4 regions of the Acidithrix sp. C25 genome follow, and region 2 is predicted to be linked to each of the others. Evidence: riboswitches for the same ligand, from Rfam matches in the RefSeq annotation. Region 2 holds a riboswitch; each other region holds the start of a gene.
The links. A riboswitch is a leader RNA that binds a small molecule or an ion and turns the genes downstream of it on or off. The one in region 2 is predicted to bind cobalamin.

Region 1 (5,892 bases), on a different contig from region 2:
CATTTCTCAGGTGTCTGGTGGGCAATGGCAGATCAACGTTACGGATACTACAAATGGAGAGAGTTTTTCCACCGTATCTTCTTATAGCGGGCCTGCTAGTTCGGCCGAGTGGATCGTAGAGGCGCCTCAGATCAATGGTTCAGTTGCTACTTTGACACCCTTTAGCGATGTTAAGTTTGTGAATGCGAGTAGATCGACTTCGGCAACTTTGAATTCCTTGATTCCTTTTGATATGTATCAAGGTGGTTCGTTGGTTGCTTCGCCGGGGCCGATCTCCTCCTCTGGCTCGTTCACCGTTAGTTACTTCTAGCTGCTCTTATGCCCTTGGGCGGTTTCTTGCCGGGATATGCTATCGTCTGGGCAAGAAACCGCATCCCAAGGTGTTCTTGAAGAAGGTGCTATGTTGAGATTTGATAATACGTACATAGACCGAGAGGCACAAGTTTTGGGAAGTATTTGCTCCTTGTGCAAAACGTAGCACCTATGACGTAGCACCTATGACGTAGTGCCTATGACGTAGTGCCTTTGATTTACTCCTTGGATCTTGGTCCACCTGGATGACTAATGCTGGTGGTTGCGAGTTAGCTTTTGCTATCAATTGGTTCGAACTTTTGGAAGCTGAGATTGAAGAGTTGCATTTCAAATCAGAGAGTTAAACGATAATTGGAATTTGACTTTTCTTGCCAAACGTCCCTGTCCGAAGAAGAAGCCAGAGTTGATAGAGGTTATTTGGGACAAGAGAACCTTGGCCAAATGTTTGACTGAGAAGGTCTGATGTGGATTCCGATCACATTTACCTCAATTGCCTTGACTTTTTCTAACTCGATTTTTTCTAACTCGACTTTTTTATCTCGGCTCGGTGTTCAGAGTCGGGCTTCGTTTGTCAAGGCGACAACCGATAAGGGCTCTTTATCTTTTTTGAAGTGTCGATCCAAAGTGCTTACGGTCACATATAACCCGAGTGCTACCATAGCGCCAACTACGAATCCTAAGTTATCTTTTCCAATGGTGCCATTGCCAAATGGGCCACTAAAGACCGAAGAGTTGGTCAATGCTAATCCTGCGAATGTCCCTGTAATCCAAGATACGAACGAATTCCAACGACTGATGAAACCACTTTTTTGGATCATGGAGCCATTTTCGGCAATGATTCCGATTGCAAAGACGACGGCCCATGAGCTAATTGGCACAGCTAAGAGTTCCACCAGACTCACCAAGGTTGTAAGGATCGGTCCTGGTTTTGTTACAATCCAAGCTCCCAATGCGACGACTATAGCAGCATCAACGAACACGGTCTTGGTGCGCTTGGTCCGAATGCCAAGAGCCAGTAGGCTTAGGCCCGAAGAATAAAGGCCAAGGATCATTTGGGCTATCAATCCAGCAATAGCCAGTGTGATATATGGGCCAACCATCCAAGTTGGAAGTAAGACGCCAAGAGCGTGTATTGGATTTTCACTTCCAGCCAACGAAGGAATCGACTTGGCGAGCAGATAGCCAAAGATTATTAATATCGAAAATGGGATCCCAGCTCCCAGCGCTGTGTAAATCGTTACTTTAAACGAAGGTTCAGTTCGTCGAAGATATCGGGAATAGTCAGCGCTTGCATTTAGCCAAGAAATCCCTCCACTTGCTGCAATTATTGAGGCTGATGCCAAAACTGAGGTGAGTGGCGCGGGATGCGCTTGATTAGAGACGCCCAGGGCGGTTTTGTTACCGACTTCCAATATTAGTAAGACTGTAGCTGACCCGAAGATCCATGCAATGATCTTTTGAATAGTGACTATCGCTCTATGGCCTAGGCGACTGGCTAATAAGGAGATAATTGTTATGGCGGTGAGGATCAGAATGGATAATTCATTTTTGTGGCTAGAAGAGTGGCTACCAAGGAATGATTCGATGGCTTCGGTCGCAATGACTGCTGTAATTGTCTCCCAACCCAATAGGCTGAGCCAACTAGCGAAGGCGGGTCCTTTGTTGAATTTGTTGCCGAAGACTCTTACGGACAGGCCGAGCATGGGTTCGCCGTAACGTTTTCCCGAGATGCTCAGTAGACCAACTGGAATGAATGATCCAATTGACGCGATTATCGCGAGGATGATCGCTTGGAGGGGATCGAGTGCCATTGCGGCCATTATTGCCCCGTATACGACGGCAACGAGTCCGATGTTCGCAGCCATCCAAATCCAGATCAGATCTCGAGGTTTTGAGATTCGGTCATGGTCGTAGATAGCTCCAAGACCGTAGGTCTCGGGCTTCCATCTTTGGTTTGGAGTTGTCTTTGACAACTGCTGACTTTCTAGTGACGTCTTTACTCTCGAAAGAAGTGACACAGTTATACCCTTAAGGTTGACTACCGCTTCCAGGGGTAGTTTACGAAATCATCGAGGCCGGTCTCCTGGCTTGCGGATCAAACGTCACTGTTCGCCTTCCCGAGGAATTCTCAGTGGCATATTGAACATAGACTCTCCGTTTACAGTGGCGGGCCCGCCTAGGAGTTTCACCTAGTTCCCGATTCTCCCTCGGTCAAAGACCGATTTGGGCACCTCGTGACAACGTAGTAGAGACGATACCATTCACTAGGCGCTTGCGCAAATCTTTAAAGGCAGTAATTTGATCTATTGGGGACTTGAAGCTTTGGATAGTACGACTTTTTGGCGTTGACCCTGAAGATCTAATGTATCCAATTGACTATTTTGTCTTGGTCTGAGCGAAGGGCCTTATGTGGGTTTTGATATAAGCGATATCGGGGGTTTCACGGTTCCACCAAGGCGTGATTAGTACCACGGATTTATTGAGGCCGGGATTGGTGACATGCCAGCGCCTGTCTAACTCTTTTATCTAGACCTCAATGCAACGGGTAGATAGCTGAACTGAGGGAAGTTATTACTTTAGGCAACCTGATTGCGATGAAACCCACAGAGGCTTCGCAAGTTTGCATGGTAGTTAGTCAAAAGTAACAGACCTAGTAGTCCAATAGATTCCCCTTGAGCAGTCTTATGTCAGCGGTACTGTCGCCTATTTCTACGGTAGTGCTGGCGGGTCCCCACGGTTAAAGATTAGGTAGGTGACCTTCTTGTTTGGTCGCTAGATATTGGCAGAGCAATGTTTTACATCTTTGCCCTAGAGTTTTTCTTCTTTTAGTGCTGATCTAGTTTGGGGGAGGGAGTAGTGGATTATCCAGATAGTTGCAATGTCATTTTAACTCACCGCTTCTATCCCCCCACCTCAGTTGCCCGTCGACAAGTTGCCAGACGAGCCGACAAGCAGCCTCTCGCCTTAAGTCTTTTCCGTAGGTGGCAAGAAGGGCTGCTTTGATGCGATCTTGGTCCGCATGGACGGTACCGATCGAGACATTCATAGCTTTGGCTATTGCTTCAGGGCTTGCACCATCGTGAAATCGACGGAGAAGCTCAAGGTAACGCTTGCTAAGGTTCAGCCGATAACGGATCGTACGGCGCGACCACGTTGACCAAATTTGACTTGTTATGGCATCAAGCTCTTGGGTGGGAATGGCCCTGAGAACCTCGTCGCCTTTGGCGAAGAGTTCCTCAAGTAAGTGCTTCGAGCTTTGGGAGAGCTCAAAGTTGCCGGGAAGGGGCCGATCATTGATGTCGGAGAGGTGTCGTGCCGCTAGCGAGCGTGAAAGATGGCGTTGGCCACTGCTGATATCACCAACTGCAATGCCAAAGTCCCCCCAGTCTAAATTGTCTCGGTCTATAAAACCTAGTGCGCCAACGCCGATAACATCGCCCACCTCGTTGGCGCGAGCTACACTGGAAAGAGCTAGGATATTTCTACCTTGTGAAACCAGTTCAGCAACGCCGGCGGCTCCTTGAAGCGCGCGTCCTTCTCGACTTAAAACAAGGTCGCAGCAGACGATTTCGGCGGGATAGTCAACGGACTCTTCAATCCGAGAGATCTCAGCGACGACGCTTACTCCTAGACGTTCAAGCGCAACGCTCAGTCCGAGAGCGGCTGTTGCGTCGTTGTCGATCACGAGTGCACGTTTACCGACACAATCGTCCCTTAACTCTTGAGTGTGTTTAACTCTCGATTGTTGATTCATGCTTGCCATCTCAATTCCCATCGGCTTCCCAGATCAGGGTCGCTTTGCACGCTTATCTGCAAGTTCACCGAACGGGCATCGTTGACTAGTCTTATTGTGTGTGTGTGGAGACCACTTGGTGTGTCTTGGATCGAATCCCAATCCATGGCCCAAGAGGTGCATGTTGAGGCTCATTTGGTCGGATTCTACCGCTAGTTCACAGACGGTAGCTCCGCCGTCATGAACTGCGTTGCCAAGAAAACCCTCGAGCAGCCGCAGGGCGGTTTCTGTAATGGTCAGCGGTGGCTCTTGTATTATGAGTGGGACGACTTCAAGGCGTGCTCCTAGCTGAACGGCTTGGTCGCGTAGATCGGAGAGGCCTTCGACTATTCCGGAATGGGATCGGGCATCCCCAAGAACGCCAACGCGTGCACGGTCAGCGATTCTTCTGGCAAGCCGGCGATCTCCAGGCGCACTGGTTCCGTGTGCAAGTCTTTCACATAGACCTATGAGGTCCTCGTGGATCCAATGTTCTTGTTCGGCTCTTTCTGCCGCTCGTTCTGCTATGATCCGATCCGCTACAGCTTGGTCGAGCCGCGTGGCAAAGAGGCGTAACGCGGCGGCGACGAGTGATCCTGATATGAGCCAAAGGAGAAAACCCCCTTCGTCATTCCAGATAATTGCTCCTCTTCCTAAAGGCATTACGGCCCAAATTGCCCCTGCAATTGCGGTGATCGTTATTCCACGCCAGGACATTCCGGCACCAATTCCGGCAAGGCCAGCGATCATCATTACATATGGGGTAAAGCCATCGAGGCCATGCCTCCTTCCGAGTGGTCCTGCGCCAATGATGCTAAGTAGAGCCACGATGGCGATGATAGCTAAGTCAAAGGGGAGGATGATGCGTCCGCCGAGTTGTGCTCCCTTTCGCAAAAGTGAAATTTCACAACACCCGCCAAGAATTGCTACTGCGATTCCGCCGGCGACGAGATAGGGATGGGCGTATTGGCCAAAATAAGCAAGTAGACCAAAGATTGGGAAGCCAATCATAGCAATCCTTACTGCTATTAGAAGTCGCCTAAGCTAGATTTCAAGATCTTCGAGTGCTTCGCCTTCGTGGCTCGGGTTGAGAGTCAGTACCCGCTCAAGGCGAGAGAGAATGCCGGCGCTGGCTCGGCTTCCAGGTGTGGTCGACTCTATGGAGAGTGGTCGAAGAACTATTCTCGGTGGGTGCGTGGGCGTTGGAAAGTCATCACTGATCATGGCTTGATTGCCCCTATCGAGTAAGGAATTTTCCGACATTACACTCATAGTGCTAAGAATATTCTCGCTCGCATCTAAAGAACTATCGCAGATCTGCCAAAGATCATATGGCCCGGCATTGAATTGTTCGAAAACCTCACTCATATCGGTTTGCCTTTCTTGGCGACAGCTATCAACTACCTTAAAATATTGTGAAGGTGTAGTGCTTAATGCTTTGTGTTTATTTCAGCAGCTTCACTACCTAAATTGCACCCAAGTCGCTTTGAAGATGCCATAGGTAGGGTCGGGGCTATCTCTGCGTTACATCGGATCGGATATGACGAACCCAAGGGACACTACATTCACCATCGCTACACAAAGATGTTCGTTTGGCGTGAATTTGCTCGAGCTCAGATGGAGCGGGATGCGTGGCTTTGTCTTCAGGCTTAACTTTTGAGGCTATATCTTTAGCTAAGACGGTATGTAGATTGATCATGGCTTGGCTTCAAGGAGTGTATCTTTCTATTAAAACGGTCAGATTCAGGACCTATTGGTAACGCCGGTATTTGTCTATCACCTTGAGTCGATTTTATTACAGTTTCTCG
Region 2 (5,892 bases):
TATATTTCTTTTATCGAACTGTATTTTTTAATATTATCACAAAATACCACTTATAGTGTTGTTTGTATTCGCAATCATACATATCGACACAAGGGGCGTTTTTTAAGCGGTAAGTGAAAATTTTCTTAGCTGTTTTCCGTTAGAATCACTTCCTGGGAGCGACGGGTTAGTTGAATCTAAAATCCCTGTAAGATATGGTCCCTTGTTGGCGATTTAACGAGGAGAAGTAAACTGCGGCGGTTGTATGGTGTTGGGGTAGGCCCTGGTGATCCGAAGATGATGACTATCTTGGCCAAGGAGATCCTTGAGTCCGCCTCGATTGTTTTAGCGCCCACGGTATCGATGGATAGTTCTGGTCGCGCAGAAGAGGTTGTGAGAGCGATCTTGCCAAATCGTGAGATTGAACGGATCGTCTTTCAAATGACTCGGGGAACTTCTGGCCAAACTTTGCGTGAAAGTAGTGCAAAGGCGGCTGCACGAGAGCTATTTGAGAGATGTGCTCCAGATGAAGATGTAGCCTTTGTGACCCTAGGGGATCCATCACTATATTCCACGTTTTATCCGTTGGCTAGGGCGGTCTCGCAATTGGATAATGGCGTTGAGATCTCGATGGTTCCTGGGATACCAGCCTTTACTTACTTGGCTTGCCGCGTCAATATGGACCTTTTGGATAATAGCGAGCGGCTATATGTCGTAGCGGTAGTCCAAGACGAAGATCTCGATCGCCTTTGCGACCTCTTGGCTGACAGGCAGGCAACTGTGGTAATTTACAAGTGTGGGCGTCGTTTTGGCAAGGTCAGAGAGGCACTCGCCAAAACCGATCGTTTGAGCCAAGCGCTAGTTGGCGAACAATTGGGAACTCAGATTGAGAGAATCGTAGAAGCCTCCTTGGTGTCCGAAGACTATTTAAGTTATTTTGCCACCGTAATTTCCCCTGCGGTAAGGTCCGACTTTGGGTAGGAGCAAGATCTTCAAAATCTTTTTTAGTTTCGATCTTGATCTAACTCTAGAGCGCAAGGGTATCAACTAAAGGCCTTACTTGGGGTCTAAATCAATTGATCTTTTTGCAAATATTAGGATAGTTTTTTCCATCTCAGAGATGCGCCCAATGCTAGGAGAAATACCGACTCTAGGAGAAACAAAGCAATAAAGCCGAAGCTTTTTGCCACTAAAGAACTTCGGTGAGTATTTTTAGTTAGATAAGGATCATTTGGATTCGGGATAAATATGGATTCGGGAAACCAATGGTCTCGGCGCCAAAAGCTTTTAGCAGCTATTGCTTTTAGATGGTGCTTTTGTTCTGGAAGCTTCTTGCAGCCTCAATGAAGCGGCTCGCAGCAACTGGGTATCTTCCAAGGTGGAGATGAAGATAGCTAGCGTACAAGGTTGGGGATGCGAAACAGGAGATCGGCGAGTCGTCTGAAATGAGCGATTGAGTCTCGACATCGATCCTAGAGTAGTGAAATTCATGGCCGTAGATCGTTGATCCAGCCTCAAAGAGTAGGTTCTCGACGGTGGCCGTCGCTTTTTTGTAGCCTAGGGTTAGTTTTTTTGTCATCGCGCATTTGCAATCTAGGAGTCCGATTGACGGGATCTCGTCGATTGCTTGGGTGAGCCACATCAAACCACCGCATTCAGCCCATATCGGCATTCCATCGAGATGTCGTCTTTGAAGTTCCAAAGATAGGCCAGCGCTGTTTGTGATCTCTCTTGGGTAAAGTTGAGGAAATCCTCCAGAGGCTATGAGTCCAACTGCATCTTTAGGGAAGGCCTCTCTTGAGGGATCAAATGGAACGATTTGGCCGCCAGCTTCATTGATCAGGTCGATATTTTCTTGGTACATAAAGGAAAATGCCGCTCCTATGGTCATGGCAATCGGTAAGGGTTTTGACCTTGGGGCCAAATTCCTTGGCGCCGCTAAATGAGCACCAAGTGCTTTATCCTTGAGCCGAAGTTGGCTCGGTCGAGCCACTGACGTTGATTTCTCTAAGATCTCTTCGATGTTGATGGATTGGCTGAGGCGATCGGCTATTTGGTCGATTTGGGTCGCAACCATTTCTAAGCGCTCGAGGGCTGGTATAAGACCTAGGTGGCGCGATTCTAGATTCGGGAGCGAACCATAGGGAATATGCCCAAAGCATCTGATTCCCAGGTTGCTAAAGGCACCATCCATCAGCTGTTGATGGCGGGAACTCTTGGTCTTATTGACTATCACCCCAATTATATTGGAGTCGCCACTGGCCTTTCTTGCATGCTCGATAAATCCAGATGCTTGGGCCCCAATGGATTGAGACTGACCCCTGCCGTCTAGGACTAAGACTATCGGTAAGTTCAAGATTTTAGATATCTCGTAGGTTGAGTGGTGTGATCCTAACCTGGGGGGATCTCCTTTGATTGTTTTTTCGTCGATTCCTAGCTTGTCAGAGCCGTCGAAGAGTCCCATTACACCCTCTACGACAACGACGTCGTTGTCTTCGCATGCGCGATAAAAGGAGGTCGATACGCCATCTCTCCCCGTCATAAACGAATCCAAGTTGTAGCTTGGGCGTCCCGTTGCGATTTGATGATAAGAGGGGTCTATGAAATCTGGTCCAACTTTTGCAGCTCCGACTCGATAGCCAGCTTTTTTTAGTAAAGCCATTATTCCAATTGAGATAGATGTCTTGCCAACTCCTGATGCCGAACCAGCGATAAGGAATGATCTAAAGTCATTGTCTGGGATTTTTGTCTCCTGGGTCATTTTGATGAAGAATTAAATTGGCCGCAGTAATTTCGGGTCACCATCAAAACTCAATGCCTTTCTTTGCCCTGATTCCCTGGTCGTATGCGTGTTTGATCTTGCGCATTTCGGTAACAGTGTCGGCTATTTCTATCAACCCATCTGTTGCATCGCGTCCGGTGATGACAACATTTGTCTTTTTCGCGCGGTTTGTTATCGCTGAGATAACCTCATCTTCACGCACCCAATCGTACTTTATGGCGTAGGTAAGCTCGTCGAGAATTATCAGGTCGTAGTCGCCGCTGATAAGGAGGTCTCTAGCGACGCCAAAGGCGTGGCGTCCTTTAGCGGCGGTTTCATCAAGATCGGTCGATTCCCACGTGAAGCCATCCCCTAGGGTGTGCCACTCAATTCCCAGTGTGTCAGCAAGTTTTTTTTCACCGGTTTTGTATTTGCCTGACTTGATAAATTGAACGACAACTACTCGCCATCCACGCGCCCATCCACGTGACATGACTCCAAAAGCCGCCGAAGACTTTCCTTTTCCGTGACCTGTGTTTAGTAATACGATTGAATCTGCAATTCCCATACTTCTAAACGGTAGTATGAAATTGGAATTTCAGGGAAGTTGGGTGAAATGCCCGCGCTGTCCCGCAACTGTAACGTGGAGCATCGCACAGCAATGCCACGGATGAAAATCTCATCTGGAAGGTTGTGCGAAGGTGATGAAACGGAGCCAGGATACCTGATTTGACCTAAAAAATAGTTCGCGCCCATGGGGTCGCGAGATGCGAGGACATCTTGAAAGTAGATAAGGAACTGGTTGTATTCTTTGGAGGAACGCGATCAGGTAAGAGTGATATAGCCCAGAAGTGGATGGAGCGCTACGGTCAGCGCTGCACCTATGTCGCAACACTGGGCCAATCCAATGACATCAATGATCGTATTGCCAGGCACCAATCTCGGCGCGCCTATTGGATGTCAACTATTGAATTGGAGTCGGGAGATCAACTCGTCGATCTAATCGTCAATGCCACTAAACCACTTTTAATTGATTCAATAGGTACCTGGTTAGTGCGATACCAGGACTTTTGCGCTCCGATTGAGAGACTTTGTAGCGCTCTTGGAAATAGACATGTTCCAATCGTCGTAGTTGGGGAGGTCGTCGGTGCGGGCGTTCATCCTGAATCAACTACAACATTTGACTTTGTTGACAAGGTTGGTCTTTTGTCCGGTGAGATCTCCAACATAGCTGATCAAGCATTCTTAGTTGTCGCTAATCGTCTGATGTCTCTTGAGCTTCCATGGTGGAGCTGACCATCGGTCGTGATAGTTGACGATGAGAAGTTTTTTTGCATCACTTAGTTTTTTATCGATCTTTCCCACTCGAGGTCGCCTCTCCCGGGGATCACTTGCTGTGTTTCCGATAGTAGGGATGCTGCTTGGTTTGGTTATTGTGATCGTTTCTCTTTTGGTCCACCCATTTTTGGGTGTCATACCATTTGGTGGCGTCTTGGTTGGGGTAGATGTAGTTATAACCGGTGGGCTTCATTTGGATGGGGTGGCCGATTGTGGCGATGGTCTGATCGCGCCGTTGTCACGAGAAAAACGCCTCTTGGTGATGGCAGAGCCTCAAATCGGTGCCTTTGGTGCGATCACGGTCGGAACCGTACTTTTGCTTAGATTTTCATATCTGAGTTCATCTTTTGGCTTTGGCGCGTTGATCATTGGCGGTTATGGCCTCTCTAGGGCAATAATGGCTCTTTTGGTCATCTCCCAAAAGCCAGCTCGATCTAATTCGATGATTGGGGTCTTTGGTCTGACCAAGGAGTCAGAAACTAAATCGATAATGGCTGTTTTGATTGTAGAGGTCGTTGCAATTGTCGCCGTTATGACTCTTTTGGAAGGAGCAAGGCCGCTTGTTGGCATTGTTTTTGGCTCGCTGTTGGCTATTTTGGTTGTTTGGCGTGCGCGGTCTTGCCTAGGTGGAGTCACCGGTGATGTTCTTGGGGCTGCCGGGGTCGCCTTTGAGGTTGGATTTTTCCTAAGCGCTATTCGGTAGATTGGCGTCGTTAGTGGCTCCTCGCTGTTCGTTTGTCGCTTAATTTTTTGAGGATTTGTTGATTGTTTGAATCAGGTTGCGCCGTTTAGTCGTGGCCTAGGGGTTTGAGTTGGGATTTACGATGGTTTTTTATGCGAGACAGAAGAAGAAAATGGCCAAGGGCCTACGCATTAGGGTTGGAGCAAACTCTAGTGTTTCAAGGGCAATGGGAATAGTGGGTGGTTACCTTTTAGATTCCACAATTGGTGAATTGCCATCCCCAATTCATCCTTTGGTGCACTATGGTAGATACGCCAATTTTGCGCAAGAGATCTTTTGGAGCGACACCAAGGCGGGGGGCCTTCGTTATTTGGCTGCTCTAGCCGCTCCGATAGCCTTGTTCGGGTTGGTTCCAAGGGGATGGAAGAGGGAGACCTTTGCAACATACTTAGCACTTGGGCGCCGTTCTCTAGTTCAGCACGTGGAGGAGGTTCTGACTCATTTGGAGGCCGGTGATATCGCTCCTGCGCGACGGGCTCTCTCGATGGTCGTTGGGAGGGATACCGCCGAACTAACTTTCGAAGCTATCGCTAGTGCTCTGGTTGAAACGTTAGCTGAAAATTTCAACGATGCTGTGGCGGCGACGATCTTTTGGGAGGGCGTCGGCGGTAACCGCTTTTCACTCTTACACAGGGTGGCAAATACAGCAGATGCCATGGTGGGGCATTTGAATAAGCGTTATGTTAACTTTGGATTTGTCTCGGCTAAGACTGACGACGCCTTGGGGTATCTCCCGGCACGACTTGGATCACTGGCCCTGATTTTGGGAGGGGGAGGAGCAACCCTTGCACAAGTGATCAAGATAGTTCGTCTGAGTCACTCTCAATCTAGAGCTCACCCTTCTCCCAATGCTGGCTTAATGGAGGCGACCCTAGCAAATATGCTCGATGTAGCCTTGGGCGGTCCAATCACATATGACGGGGTCTTATCTGATCGACCCAAATTGGGCGGATCAAGGGGCGCAACACCGGCGGATGTAAGGCGTGCGATTGAGGTTGTAGATCGAGCTTCACTTTGGATGGTCGCAATCGGTGTGGCAATTGCTCTTTCACCTGGGATAAAGGTGACTACG
Region 3 (5,892 bases), on a different contig from region 2:
TCCTCCTCTGGCTCGTTCACCGTTAGTTACTTCTAGCTGCTCTTATGCCCTTGGGCGGTTTCTTGCCGGGATATGCTATCGTCTGGGCAAGAAACCGCATCCCAAGGTGTTCTTGAAGAAGGTGCTATGTTGAGATTTGATAATACGTACATAGACCGAGAGGCACAAGTTTTGGGAAGTATTTGCTCCTTGTGCAAAACGTAGCACCTATGACGTAGCACCTATGACGTAGTGCCTATGACGTAGTGCCTTTGATTTACTCCTTGGATCTTGGTCCACCTGGATGACTAATGCTGGTGGTTGCGAGTTAGCTTTTGCTATCAATTGGTTCGAACTTTTGGAAGCTGAGATTGAAGAGTTGCATTTCAAATCAGAGAGTTAAACGATAATTGGAATTTGACTTTTCTTGCCAAACGTCCCTGTCCGAAGAAGAAGCCAGAGTTGATAGAGGTTATTTGGGACAAGAGAACCTTGGCCAAATGTTTGACTGAGAAGGTCTGATGTGGATTCCGATCACATTTACCTCAATTGCCTTGACTTTTTCTAACTCGATTTTTTCTAACTCGACTTTTTTATCTCGGCTCGGTGTTCAGAGTCGGGCTTCGTTTGTCAAGGCGACAACCGATAAGGGCTCTTTATCTTTTTTGAAGTGTCGATCCAAAGTGCTTACGGTCACATATAACCCGAGTGCTACCATAGCGCCAACTACGAATCCTAAGTTATCTTTTCCAATGGTGCCATTGCCAAATGGGCCACTAAAGACCGAAGAGTTGGTCAATGCTAATCCTGCGAATGTCCCTGTAATCCAAGATACGAACGAATTCCAACGACTGATGAAACCACTTTTTTGGATCATGGAGCCATTTTCGGCAATGATTCCGATTGCAAAGACGACGGCCCATGAGCTAATTGGCACAGCTAAGAGTTCCACCAGACTCACCAAGGTTGTAAGGATCGGTCCTGGTTTTGTTACAATCCAAGCTCCCAATGCGACGACTATAGCAGCATCAACGAACACGGTCTTGGTGCGCTTGGTCCGAATGCCAAGAGCCAGTAGGCTTAGGCCCGAAGAATAAAGGCCAAGGATCATTTGGGCTATCAATCCAGCAATAGCCAGTGTGATATATGGGCCAACCATCCAAGTTGGAAGTAAGACGCCAAGAGCGTGTATTGGATTTTCACTTCCAGCCAACGAAGGAATCGACTTGGCGAGCAGATAGCCAAAGATTATTAATATCGAAAATGGGATCCCAGCTCCCAGCGCTGTGTAAATCGTTACTTTAAACGAAGGTTCAGTTCGTCGAAGATATCGGGAATAGTCAGCGCTTGCATTTAGCCAAGAAATCCCTCCACTTGCTGCAATTATTGAGGCTGATGCCAAAACTGAGGTGAGTGGCGCGGGATGCGCTTGATTAGAGACGCCCAGGGCGGTTTTGTTACCGACTTCCAATATTAGTAAGACTGTAGCTGACCCGAAGATCCATGCAATGATCTTTTGAATAGTGACTATCGCTCTATGGCCTAGGCGACTGGCTAATAAGGAGATAATTGTTATGGCGGTGAGGATCAGAATGGATAATTCATTTTTGTGGCTAGAAGAGTGGCTACCAAGGAATGATTCGATGGCTTCGGTCGCAATGACTGCTGTAATTGTCTCCCAACCCAATAGGCTGAGCCAACTAGCGAAGGCGGGTCCTTTGTTGAATTTGTTGCCGAAGACTCTTACGGACAGGCCGAGCATGGGTTCGCCGTAACGTTTTCCCGAGATGCTCAGTAGACCAACTGGAATGAATGATCCAATTGACGCGATTATCGCGAGGATGATCGCTTGGAGGGGATCGAGTGCCATTGCGGCCATTATTGCCCCGTATACGACGGCAACGAGTCCGATGTTCGCAGCCATCCAAATCCAGATCAGATCTCGAGGTTTTGAGATTCGGTCATGGTCGTAGATAGCTCCAAGACCGTAGGTCTCGGGCTTCCATCTTTGGTTTGGAGTTGTCTTTGACAACTGCTGACTTTCTAGTGACGTCTTTACTCTCGAAAGAAGTGACACAGTTATACCCTTAAGGTTGACTACCGCTTCCAGGGGTAGTTTACGAAATCATCGAGGCCGGTCTCCTGGCTTGCGGATCAAACGTCACTGTTCGCCTTCCCGAGGAATTCTCAGTGGCATATTGAACATAGACTCTCCGTTTACAGTGGCGGGCCCGCCTAGGAGTTTCACCTAGTTCCCGATTCTCCCTCGGTCAAAGACCGATTTGGGCACCTCGTGACAACGTAGTAGAGACGATACCATTCACTAGGCGCTTGCGCAAATCTTTAAAGGCAGTAATTTGATCTATTGGGGACTTGAAGCTTTGGATAGTACGACTTTTTGGCGTTGACCCTGAAGATCTAATGTATCCAATTGACTATTTTGTCTTGGTCTGAGCGAAGGGCCTTATGTGGGTTTTGATATAAGCGATATCGGGGGTTTCACGGTTCCACCAAGGCGTGATTAGTACCACGGATTTATTGAGGCCGGGATTGGTGACATGCCAGCGCCTGTCTAACTCTTTTATCTAGACCTCAATGCAACGGGTAGATAGCTGAACTGAGGGAAGTTATTACTTTAGGCAACCTGATTGCGATGAAACCCACAGAGGCTTCGCAAGTTTGCATGGTAGTTAGTCAAAAGTAACAGACCTAGTAGTCCAATAGATTCCCCTTGAGCAGTCTTATGTCAGCGGTACTGTCGCCTATTTCTACGGTAGTGCTGGCGGGTCCCCACGGTTAAAGATTAGGTAGGTGACCTTCTTGTTTGGTCGCTAGATATTGGCAGAGCAATGTTTTACATCTTTGCCCTAGAGTTTTTCTTCTTTTAGTGCTGATCTAGTTTGGGGGAGGGAGTAGTGGATTATCCAGATAGTTGCAATGTCATTTTAACTCACCGCTTCTATCCCCCCACCTCAGTTGCCCGTCGACAAGTTGCCAGACGAGCCGACAAGCAGCCTCTCGCCTTAAGTCTTTTCCGTAGGTGGCAAGAAGGGCTGCTTTGATGCGATCTTGGTCCGCATGGACGGTACCGATCGAGACATTCATAGCTTTGGCTATTGCTTCAGGGCTTGCACCATCGTGAAATCGACGGAGAAGCTCAAGGTAACGCTTGCTAAGGTTCAGCCGATAACGGATCGTACGGCGCGACCACGTTGACCAAATTTGACTTGTTATGGCATCAAGCTCTTGGGTGGGAATGGCCCTGAGAACCTCGTCGCCTTTGGCGAAGAGTTCCTCAAGTAAGTGCTTCGAGCTTTGGGAGAGCTCAAAGTTGCCGGGAAGGGGCCGATCATTGATGTCGGAGAGGTGTCGTGCCGCTAGCGAGCGTGAAAGATGGCGTTGGCCACTGCTGATATCACCAACTGCAATGCCAAAGTCCCCCCAGTCTAAATTGTCTCGGTCTATAAAACCTAGTGCGCCAACGCCGATAACATCGCCCACCTCGTTGGCGCGAGCTACACTGGAAAGAGCTAGGATATTTCTACCTTGTGAAACCAGTTCAGCAACGCCGGCGGCTCCTTGAAGCGCGCGTCCTTCTCGACTTAAAACAAGGTCGCAGCAGACGATTTCGGCGGGATAGTCAACGGACTCTTCAATCCGAGAGATCTCAGCGACGACGCTTACTCCTAGACGTTCAAGCGCAACGCTCAGTCCGAGAGCGGCTGTTGCGTCGTTGTCGATCACGAGTGCACGTTTACCGACACAATCGTCCCTTAACTCTTGAGTGTGTTTAACTCTCGATTGTTGATTCATGCTTGCCATCTCAATTCCCATCGGCTTCCCAGATCAGGGTCGCTTTGCACGCTTATCTGCAAGTTCACCGAACGGGCATCGTTGACTAGTCTTATTGTGTGTGTGTGGAGACCACTTGGTGTGTCTTGGATCGAATCCCAATCCATGGCCCAAGAGGTGCATGTTGAGGCTCATTTGGTCGGATTCTACCGCTAGTTCACAGACGGTAGCTCCGCCGTCATGAACTGCGTTGCCAAGAAAACCCTCGAGCAGCCGCAGGGCGGTTTCTGTAATGGTCAGCGGTGGCTCTTGTATTATGAGTGGGACGACTTCAAGGCGTGCTCCTAGCTGAACGGCTTGGTCGCGTAGATCGGAGAGGCCTTCGACTATTCCGGAATGGGATCGGGCATCCCCAAGAACGCCAACGCGTGCACGGTCAGCGATTCTTCTGGCAAGCCGGCGATCTCCAGGCGCACTGGTTCCGTGTGCAAGTCTTTCACATAGACCTATGAGGTCCTCGTGGATCCAATGTTCTTGTTCGGCTCTTTCTGCCGCTCGTTCTGCTATGATCCGATCCGCTACAGCTTGGTCGAGCCGCGTGGCAAAGAGGCGTAACGCGGCGGCGACGAGTGATCCTGATATGAGCCAAAGGAGAAAACCCCCTTCGTCATTCCAGATAATTGCTCCTCTTCCTAAAGGCATTACGGCCCAAATTGCCCCTGCAATTGCGGTGATCGTTATTCCACGCCAGGACATTCCGGCACCAATTCCGGCAAGGCCAGCGATCATCATTACATATGGGGTAAAGCCATCGAGGCCATGCCTCCTTCCGAGTGGTCCTGCGCCAATGATGCTAAGTAGAGCCACGATGGCGATGATAGCTAAGTCAAAGGGGAGGATGATGCGTCCGCCGAGTTGTGCTCCCTTTCGCAAAAGTGAAATTTCACAACACCCGCCAAGAATTGCTACTGCGATTCCGCCGGCGACGAGATAGGGATGGGCGTATTGGCCAAAATAAGCAAGTAGACCAAAGATTGGGAAGCCAATCATAGCAATCCTTACTGCTATTAGAAGTCGCCTAAGCTAGATTTCAAGATCTTCGAGTGCTTCGCCTTCGTGGCTCGGGTTGAGAGTCAGTACCCGCTCAAGGCGAGAGAGAATGCCGGCGCTGGCTCGGCTTCCAGGTGTGGTCGACTCTATGGAGAGTGGTCGAAGAACTATTCTCGGTGGGTGCGTGGGCGTTGGAAAGTCATCACTGATCATGGCTTGATTGCCCCTATCGAGTAAGGAATTTTCCGACATTACACTCATAGTGCTAAGAATATTCTCGCTCGCATCTAAAGAACTATCGCAGATCTGCCAAAGATCATATGGCCCGGCATTGAATTGTTCGAAAACCTCACTCATATCGGTTTGCCTTTCTTGGCGACAGCTATCAACTACCTTAAAATATTGTGAAGGTGTAGTGCTTAATGCTTTGTGTTTATTTCAGCAGCTTCACTACCTAAATTGCACCCAAGTCGCTTTGAAGATGCCATAGGTAGGGTCGGGGCTATCTCTGCGTTACATCGGATCGGATATGACGAACCCAAGGGACACTACATTCACCATCGCTACACAAAGATGTTCGTTTGGCGTGAATTTGCTCGAGCTCAGATGGAGCGGGATGCGTGGCTTTGTCTTCAGGCTTAACTTTTGAGGCTATATCTTTAGCTAAGACGGTATGTAGATTGATCATGGCTTGGCTTCAAGGAGTGTATCTTTCTATTAAAACGGTCAGATTCAGGACCTATTGGTAACGCCGGTATTTGTCTATCACCTTGAGTCGATTTTATTACAGTTTCTCGAGTTGAAATGATGGCGGAGGTCAATGAGTTCGAGAGATGATGTTGGAATTGAAATTTTTGTATGGATTTTTCAAAACCATCAGCCATGACCTACCCAGGCCCTCCAGTAAGCCTTAAGCCTCTTTAAGATAAGCAAGATTTCCATCGCTAATCTTAGGGAGTAACCATTGAATAGATCCTATCAAAAATTTGAGTTGCGAGCATTGAATACGTGATGGAAAAGAATAATTCGTTTCGAGATGTCTATCAATAAAGAGGATCGAATTGTAGATCT
Region 4 (5,892 bases), on a different contig from region 2:
CGCTAGTTGGCGAACAATTGGGAACTCAGATTGAGAGAATCGTAGAAGCCTCCTTGGTGTCCGAAGACTATTTAAGTTATTTTGCCACCGTAATTTCCCCTGCGGTAAGGTCCGACTTTGGGTAGGAGCAAGATCTTCAAAATCTTTTTTAGTTTCGATCTTGATCTAACTCTAGAGCGCAAGGGTATCAACTAAAGGCCTTACTTGGGGTCTAAATCAATTGATCTTTTTGCAAATATTAGGATAGTTTTTTCCATCTCAGAGATGCGCCCAATGCTAGGAGAAATACCGACTCTAGGAGAAACAAAGCAATAAAGCCGAAGCTTTTTGCCACTAAAGAACTTCGGTGAGTATTTTTAGTTAGATAAGGATCATTTGGATTCGGGATAAATATGGATTCGGGAAACCAATGGTCTCGGCGCCAAAAGCTTTTAGCAGCTATTGCTTTTAGATGGTGCTTTTGTTCTGGAAGCTTCTTGCAGCCTCAATGAAGCGGCTCGCAGCAACTGGGTATCTTCCAAGGTGGAGATGAAGATAGCTAGCGTACAAGGTTGGGGATGCGAAACAGGAGATCGGCGAGTCGTCTGAAATGAGCGATTGAGTCTCGACATCGATCCTAGAGTAGTGAAATTCATGGCCGTAGATCGTTGATCCAGCCTCAAAGAGTAGGTTCTCGACGGTGGCCGTCGCTTTTTTGTAGCCTAGGGTTAGTTTTTTTGTCATCGCGCATTTGCAATCTAGGAGTCCGATTGACGGGATCTCGTCGATTGCTTGGGTGAGCCACATCAAACCACCGCATTCAGCCCATATCGGCATTCCATCGAGATGTCGTCTTTGAAGTTCCAAAGATAGGCCAGCGCTGTTTGTGATCTCTCTTGGGTAAAGTTGAGGAAATCCTCCAGAGGCTATGAGTCCAACTGCATCTTTAGGGAAGGCCTCTCTTGAGGGATCAAATGGAACGATTTGGCCGCCAGCTTCATTGATCAGGTCGATATTTTCTTGGTACATAAAGGAAAATGCCGCTCCTATGGTCATGGCAATCGGTAAGGGTTTTGACCTTGGGGCCAAATTCCTTGGCGCCGCTAAATGAGCACCAAGTGCTTTATCCTTGAGCCGAAGTTGGCTCGGTCGAGCCACTGACGTTGATTTCTCTAAGATCTCTTCGATGTTGATGGATTGGCTGAGGCGATCGGCTATTTGGTCGATTTGGGTCGCAACCATTTCTAAGCGCTCGAGGGCTGGTATAAGACCTAGGTGGCGCGATTCTAGATTCGGGAGCGAACCATAGGGAATATGCCCAAAGCATCTGATTCCCAGGTTGCTAAAGGCACCATCCATCAGCTGTTGATGGCGGGAACTCTTGGTCTTATTGACTATCACCCCAATTATATTGGAGTCGCCACTGGCCTTTCTTGCATGCTCGATAAATCCAGATGCTTGGGCCCCAATGGATTGAGACTGACCCCTGCCGTCTAGGACTAAGACTATCGGTAAGTTCAAGATTTTAGATATCTCGTAGGTTGAGTGGTGTGATCCTAACCTGGGGGGATCTCCTTTGATTGTTTTTTCGTCGATTCCTAGCTTGTCAGAGCCGTCGAAGAGTCCCATTACACCCTCTACGACAACGACGTCGTTGTCTTCGCATGCGCGATAAAAGGAGGTCGATACGCCATCTCTCCCCGTCATAAACGAATCCAAGTTGTAGCTTGGGCGTCCCGTTGCGATTTGATGATAAGAGGGGTCTATGAAATCTGGTCCAACTTTTGCAGCTCCGACTCGATAGCCAGCTTTTTTTAGTAAAGCCATTATTCCAATTGAGATAGATGTCTTGCCAACTCCTGATGCCGAACCAGCGATAAGGAATGATCTAAAGTCATTGTCTGGGATTTTTGTCTCCTGGGTCATTTTGATGAAGAATTAAATTGGCCGCAGTAATTTCGGGTCACCATCAAAACTCAATGCCTTTCTTTGCCCTGATTCCCTGGTCGTATGCGTGTTTGATCTTGCGCATTTCGGTAACAGTGTCGGCTATTTCTATCAACCCATCTGTTGCATCGCGTCCGGTGATGACAACATTTGTCTTTTTCGCGCGGTTTGTTATCGCTGAGATAACCTCATCTTCACGCACCCAATCGTACTTTATGGCGTAGGTAAGCTCGTCGAGAATTATCAGGTCGTAGTCGCCGCTGATAAGGAGGTCTCTAGCGACGCCAAAGGCGTGGCGTCCTTTAGCGGCGGTTTCATCAAGATCGGTCGATTCCCACGTGAAGCCATCCCCTAGGGTGTGCCACTCAATTCCCAGTGTGTCAGCAAGTTTTTTTTCACCGGTTTTGTATTTGCCTGACTTGATAAATTGAACGACAACTACTCGCCATCCACGCGCCCATCCACGTGACATGACTCCAAAAGCCGCCGAAGACTTTCCTTTTCCGTGACCTGTGTTTAGTAATACGATTGAATCTGCAATTCCCATACTTCTAAACGGTAGTATGAAATTGGAATTTCAGGGAAGTTGGGTGAAATGCCCGCGCTGTCCCGCAACTGTAACGTGGAGCATCGCACAGCAATGCCACGGATGAAAATCTCATCTGGAAGGTTGTGCGAAGGTGATGAAACGGAGCCAGGATACCTGATTTGACCTAAAAAATAGTTCGCGCCCATGGGGTCGCGAGATGCGAGGACATCTTGAAAGTAGATAAGGAACTGGTTGTATTCTTTGGAGGAACGCGATCAGGTAAGAGTGATATAGCCCAGAAGTGGATGGAGCGCTACGGTCAGCGCTGCACCTATGTCGCAACACTGGGCCAATCCAATGACATCAATGATCGTATTGCCAGGCACCAATCTCGGCGCGCCTATTGGATGTCAACTATTGAATTGGAGTCGGGAGATCAACTCGTCGATCTAATCGTCAATGCCACTAAACCACTTTTAATTGATTCAATAGGTACCTGGTTAGTGCGATACCAGGACTTTTGCGCTCCGATTGAGAGACTTTGTAGCGCTCTTGGAAATAGACATGTTCCAATCGTCGTAGTTGGGGAGGTCGTCGGTGCGGGCGTTCATCCTGAATCAACTACAACATTTGACTTTGTTGACAAGGTTGGTCTTTTGTCCGGTGAGATCTCCAACATAGCTGATCAAGCATTCTTAGTTGTCGCTAATCGTCTGATGTCTCTTGAGCTTCCATGGTGGAGCTGACCATCGGTCGTGATAGTTGACGATGAGAAGTTTTTTTGCATCACTTAGTTTTTTATCGATCTTTCCCACTCGAGGTCGCCTCTCCCGGGGATCACTTGCTGTGTTTCCGATAGTAGGGATGCTGCTTGGTTTGGTTATTGTGATCGTTTCTCTTTTGGTCCACCCATTTTTGGGTGTCATACCATTTGGTGGCGTCTTGGTTGGGGTAGATGTAGTTATAACCGGTGGGCTTCATTTGGATGGGGTGGCCGATTGTGGCGATGGTCTGATCGCGCCGTTGTCACGAGAAAAACGCCTCTTGGTGATGGCAGAGCCTCAAATCGGTGCCTTTGGTGCGATCACGGTCGGAACCGTACTTTTGCTTAGATTTTCATATCTGAGTTCATCTTTTGGCTTTGGCGCGTTGATCATTGGCGGTTATGGCCTCTCTAGGGCAATAATGGCTCTTTTGGTCATCTCCCAAAAGCCAGCTCGATCTAATTCGATGATTGGGGTCTTTGGTCTGACCAAGGAGTCAGAAACTAAATCGATAATGGCTGTTTTGATTGTAGAGGTCGTTGCAATTGTCGCCGTTATGACTCTTTTGGAAGGAGCAAGGCCGCTTGTTGGCATTGTTTTTGGCTCGCTGTTGGCTATTTTGGTTGTTTGGCGTGCGCGGTCTTGCCTAGGTGGAGTCACCGGTGATGTTCTTGGGGCTGCCGGGGTCGCCTTTGAGGTTGGATTTTTCCTAAGCGCTATTCGGTAGATTGGCGTCGTTAGTGGCTCCTCGCTGTTCGTTTGTCGCTTAATTTTTTGAGGATTTGTTGATTGTTTGAATCAGGTTGCGCCGTTTAGTCGTGGCCTAGGGGTTTGAGTTGGGATTTACGATGGTTTTTTATGCGAGACAGAAGAAGAAAATGGCCAAGGGCCTACGCATTAGGGTTGGAGCAAACTCTAGTGTTTCAAGGGCAATGGGAATAGTGGGTGGTTACCTTTTAGATTCCACAATTGGTGAATTGCCATCCCCAATTCATCCTTTGGTGCACTATGGTAGATACGCCAATTTTGCGCAAGAGATCTTTTGGAGCGACACCAAGGCGGGGGGCCTTCGTTATTTGGCTGCTCTAGCCGCTCCGATAGCCTTGTTCGGGTTGGTTCCAAGGGGATGGAAGAGGGAGACCTTTGCAACATACTTAGCACTTGGGCGCCGTTCTCTAGTTCAGCACGTGGAGGAGGTTCTGACTCATTTGGAGGCCGGTGATATCGCTCCTGCGCGACGGGCTCTCTCGATGGTCGTTGGGAGGGATACCGCCGAACTAACTTTCGAAGCTATCGCTAGTGCTCTGGTTGAAACGTTAGCTGAAAATTTCAACGATGCTGTGGCGGCGACGATCTTTTGGGAGGGCGTCGGCGGTAACCGCTTTTCACTCTTACACAGGGTGGCAAATACAGCAGATGCCATGGTGGGGCATTTGAATAAGCGTTATGTTAACTTTGGATTTGTCTCGGCTAAGACTGACGACGCCTTGGGGTATCTCCCGGCACGACTTGGATCACTGGCCCTGATTTTGGGAGGGGGAGGAGCAACCCTTGCACAAGTGATCAAGATAGTTCGTCTGAGTCACTCTCAATCTAGAGCTCACCCTTCTCCCAATGCTGGCTTAATGGAGGCGACCCTAGCAAATATGCTCGATGTAGCCTTGGGCGGTCCAATCACATATGACGGGGTCTTATCTGATCGACCCAAATTGGGCGGATCAAGGGGCGCAACACCGGCGGATGTAAGGCGTGCGATTGAGGTTGTAGATCGAGCTTCACTTTGGATGGTCGCAATCGGTGTGGCAATTGCTCTTTCACCTGGGATAAAGGTGACTACGAACTCTAACAACTCCTATGACTCTGGCCCTTTGGCAGCCGATGGATCTCCGTGTTGAAGATACCCGTTGGCACGCCTATATCGAAATGCGATCATGATAAGGTCGCTGAGATGGCACTAGGTCTCGCCAACTCCCCCCATGGAGGCAATGGTGGGATGATCGAAGAGGCTCTTTTGATGGAGGCCGGGTCACTTTTGGATCTTTCTGCATCCATTAATTTTGCTGCCCCGGATTTTCGCGAGGATTTGATCGCATCTTTAGACTCCCTTAGCCGATATCCCAATGAATCTTCAAGCACTAATCTTCTAGCGAAGGCACTCAACGTCGATCCAAACCTCTTGGTTTTGACCAATGGCGGCGCCGAGGCGATCTCATTAGTCTGTGGGTACATCAAGAGTGCAAAGGTCTCTCGTTTTGACTTTGGACTTTATAGCCGATACCTTGCCGATAGTAGTGGCGGGCAAATGATAGTCTCTAATCCAAATAATCCAAGTGGCCAATTGATAGGTGATGTTGATGATGTGATCGTCTACGACGAAGCTTTTTACCCTATCGCAACTGGCACTTGGACGCGACGCGACTTTGAGACGGGTGCATTTTCATTGGGTTCGCTGACCAAATTGTCTGGACTACCGGGTTTGAGGCTTGGTTTTTTGATCGCTCCTAACCATGAGACTGCAAATTCAATTCGTAGAGCTAAGACGCAGTGGTCGGTTTCTGGCCTCGCCTTGGCGATGGTGCCTTTGATCTTAGAGCGAATCGATCTGAGCCAAGTTGCTTTTGAAACCGCTAGAGGGCGACGCCGCCTTGTCGAGATCTTGACAAGGGCTGGGTT

Region 1: it holds a riboswitch for cobalamin, as region 2 does, so the genes downstream of both, ACIDITHRIX25_RS000000103240 (purine-cytosine permease family protein) here and ACIDITHRIX25_RS94545 (bifunctional adenosylcobinamide kinase/adenosylcobinamide-phosphate guanylyltransferase) in region 2, are expected to answer to the same signal.
Region 3: it holds a riboswitch for cobalamin, as region 2 does, so the genes downstream of both, ACIDITHRIX25_RS85730 (purine-cytosine permease family protein) here and ACIDITHRIX25_RS94545 (bifunctional adenosylcobinamide kinase/adenosylcobinamide-phosphate guanylyltransferase) in region 2, are expected to answer to the same signal.
Region 4: it holds a riboswitch for cobalamin, as region 2 does, so the genes downstream of both, ACIDITHRIX25_RS77085 (bifunctional adenosylcobinamide kinase/adenosylcobinamide-phosphate guanylyltransferase) here and ACIDITHRIX25_RS94545 (bifunctional adenosylcobinamide kinase/adenosylcobinamide-phosphate guanylyltransferase) in region 2, are expected to answer to the same signal.

What each region holds. Positions count from the first base shown of each region.
Region 1 is NZ_CAJHCI020000004.1:89,132-95,023, reverse strand. Features, by position in the region: gene ACIDITHRIX25_RS000000103245 (G1 family glutamic endopeptidase) at 1-310, shown strand, start outside; gene ACIDITHRIX25_RS000000103240 (purine-cytosine permease family protein) at 864-2,330, opposite strand; cobalamin riboswitch at 2,369-2,562, opposite strand; gene ACIDITHRIX25_RS000000103235 (hypothetical protein) at 3,194-4,066, opposite strand; gene ACIDITHRIX25_RS000000103230 (hypothetical protein) at 4,100-5,095, opposite strand; gene ACIDITHRIX25_RS000000103225 (hypothetical protein) at 5,129-5,452, opposite strand; gene ACIDITHRIX25_RS000000103220 (hypothetical protein) at 5,525-5,737, shown strand.
Region 2 is NZ_CAJHCI020000002.1:303,984-309,875, reverse strand. Features, by position in the region: gene cobI (precorrin-2 C(20)-methyltransferase) at 241-960, shown strand; gene ACIDITHRIX25_RS94555 (cobyrinic acid a,c-diamide synthase CobB) at 1,283-2,740, opposite strand; gene ACIDITHRIX25_RS94550 (cob(I)yrinic acid a,c-diamide adenosyltransferase) at 2,784-3,233, opposite strand; cobalamin riboswitch at 3,312-3,486, shown strand; gene ACIDITHRIX25_RS94545 (bifunctional adenosylcobinamide kinase/adenosylcobinamide-phosphate guanylyltransferase) at 3,521-4,036, shown strand; gene ACIDITHRIX25_RS94540 (adenosylcobinamide-GDP ribazoletransferase) at 4,059-4,781, shown strand; gene ACIDITHRIX25_RS94535 (CobD/CbiB family cobalamin biosynthesis protein) at 4,903-5,892, shown strand, end outside.
Region 3 is NZ_CAJHCI020000008.1:88,858-94,749, reverse strand. Features, by position in the region: gene ACIDITHRIX25_RS85735 (G1 family glutamic endopeptidase) at 1-36, shown strand, start outside; gene ACIDITHRIX25_RS85730 (purine-cytosine permease family protein) at 590-2,056, opposite strand; cobalamin riboswitch at 2,095-2,288, opposite strand; gene ACIDITHRIX25_RS85725 (hypothetical protein) at 2,920-3,792, opposite strand; gene ACIDITHRIX25_RS85720 (hypothetical protein) at 3,826-4,821, opposite strand; gene ACIDITHRIX25_RS85715 (hypothetical protein) at 4,855-5,178, opposite strand; gene ACIDITHRIX25_RS85710 (hypothetical protein) at 5,251-5,463, shown strand.
Region 4 is NZ_CAJHCI020000010.1:303,149-309,040, reverse strand. Features, by position in the region: gene cobI (precorrin-2 C(20)-methyltransferase) at 1-125, shown strand, start outside; gene ACIDITHRIX25_RS77095 (cobyrinic acid a,c-diamide synthase CobB) at 448-1,905, opposite strand; gene ACIDITHRIX25_RS77090 (cob(I)yrinic acid a,c-diamide adenosyltransferase) at 1,949-2,398, opposite strand; cobalamin riboswitch at 2,477-2,651, shown strand; gene ACIDITHRIX25_RS77085 (bifunctional adenosylcobinamide kinase/adenosylcobinamide-phosphate guanylyltransferase) at 2,686-3,201, shown strand; gene ACIDITHRIX25_RS77080 (adenosylcobinamide-GDP ribazoletransferase) at 3,224-3,946, shown strand; gene ACIDITHRIX25_RS77075 (CobD/CbiB family cobalamin biosynthesis protein) at 4,068-5,114, shown strand; gene ACIDITHRIX25_RS77070 (aminotransferase class I/II-fold pyridoxal phosphate-dependent enzyme) at 5,111-5,892, shown strand, end outside.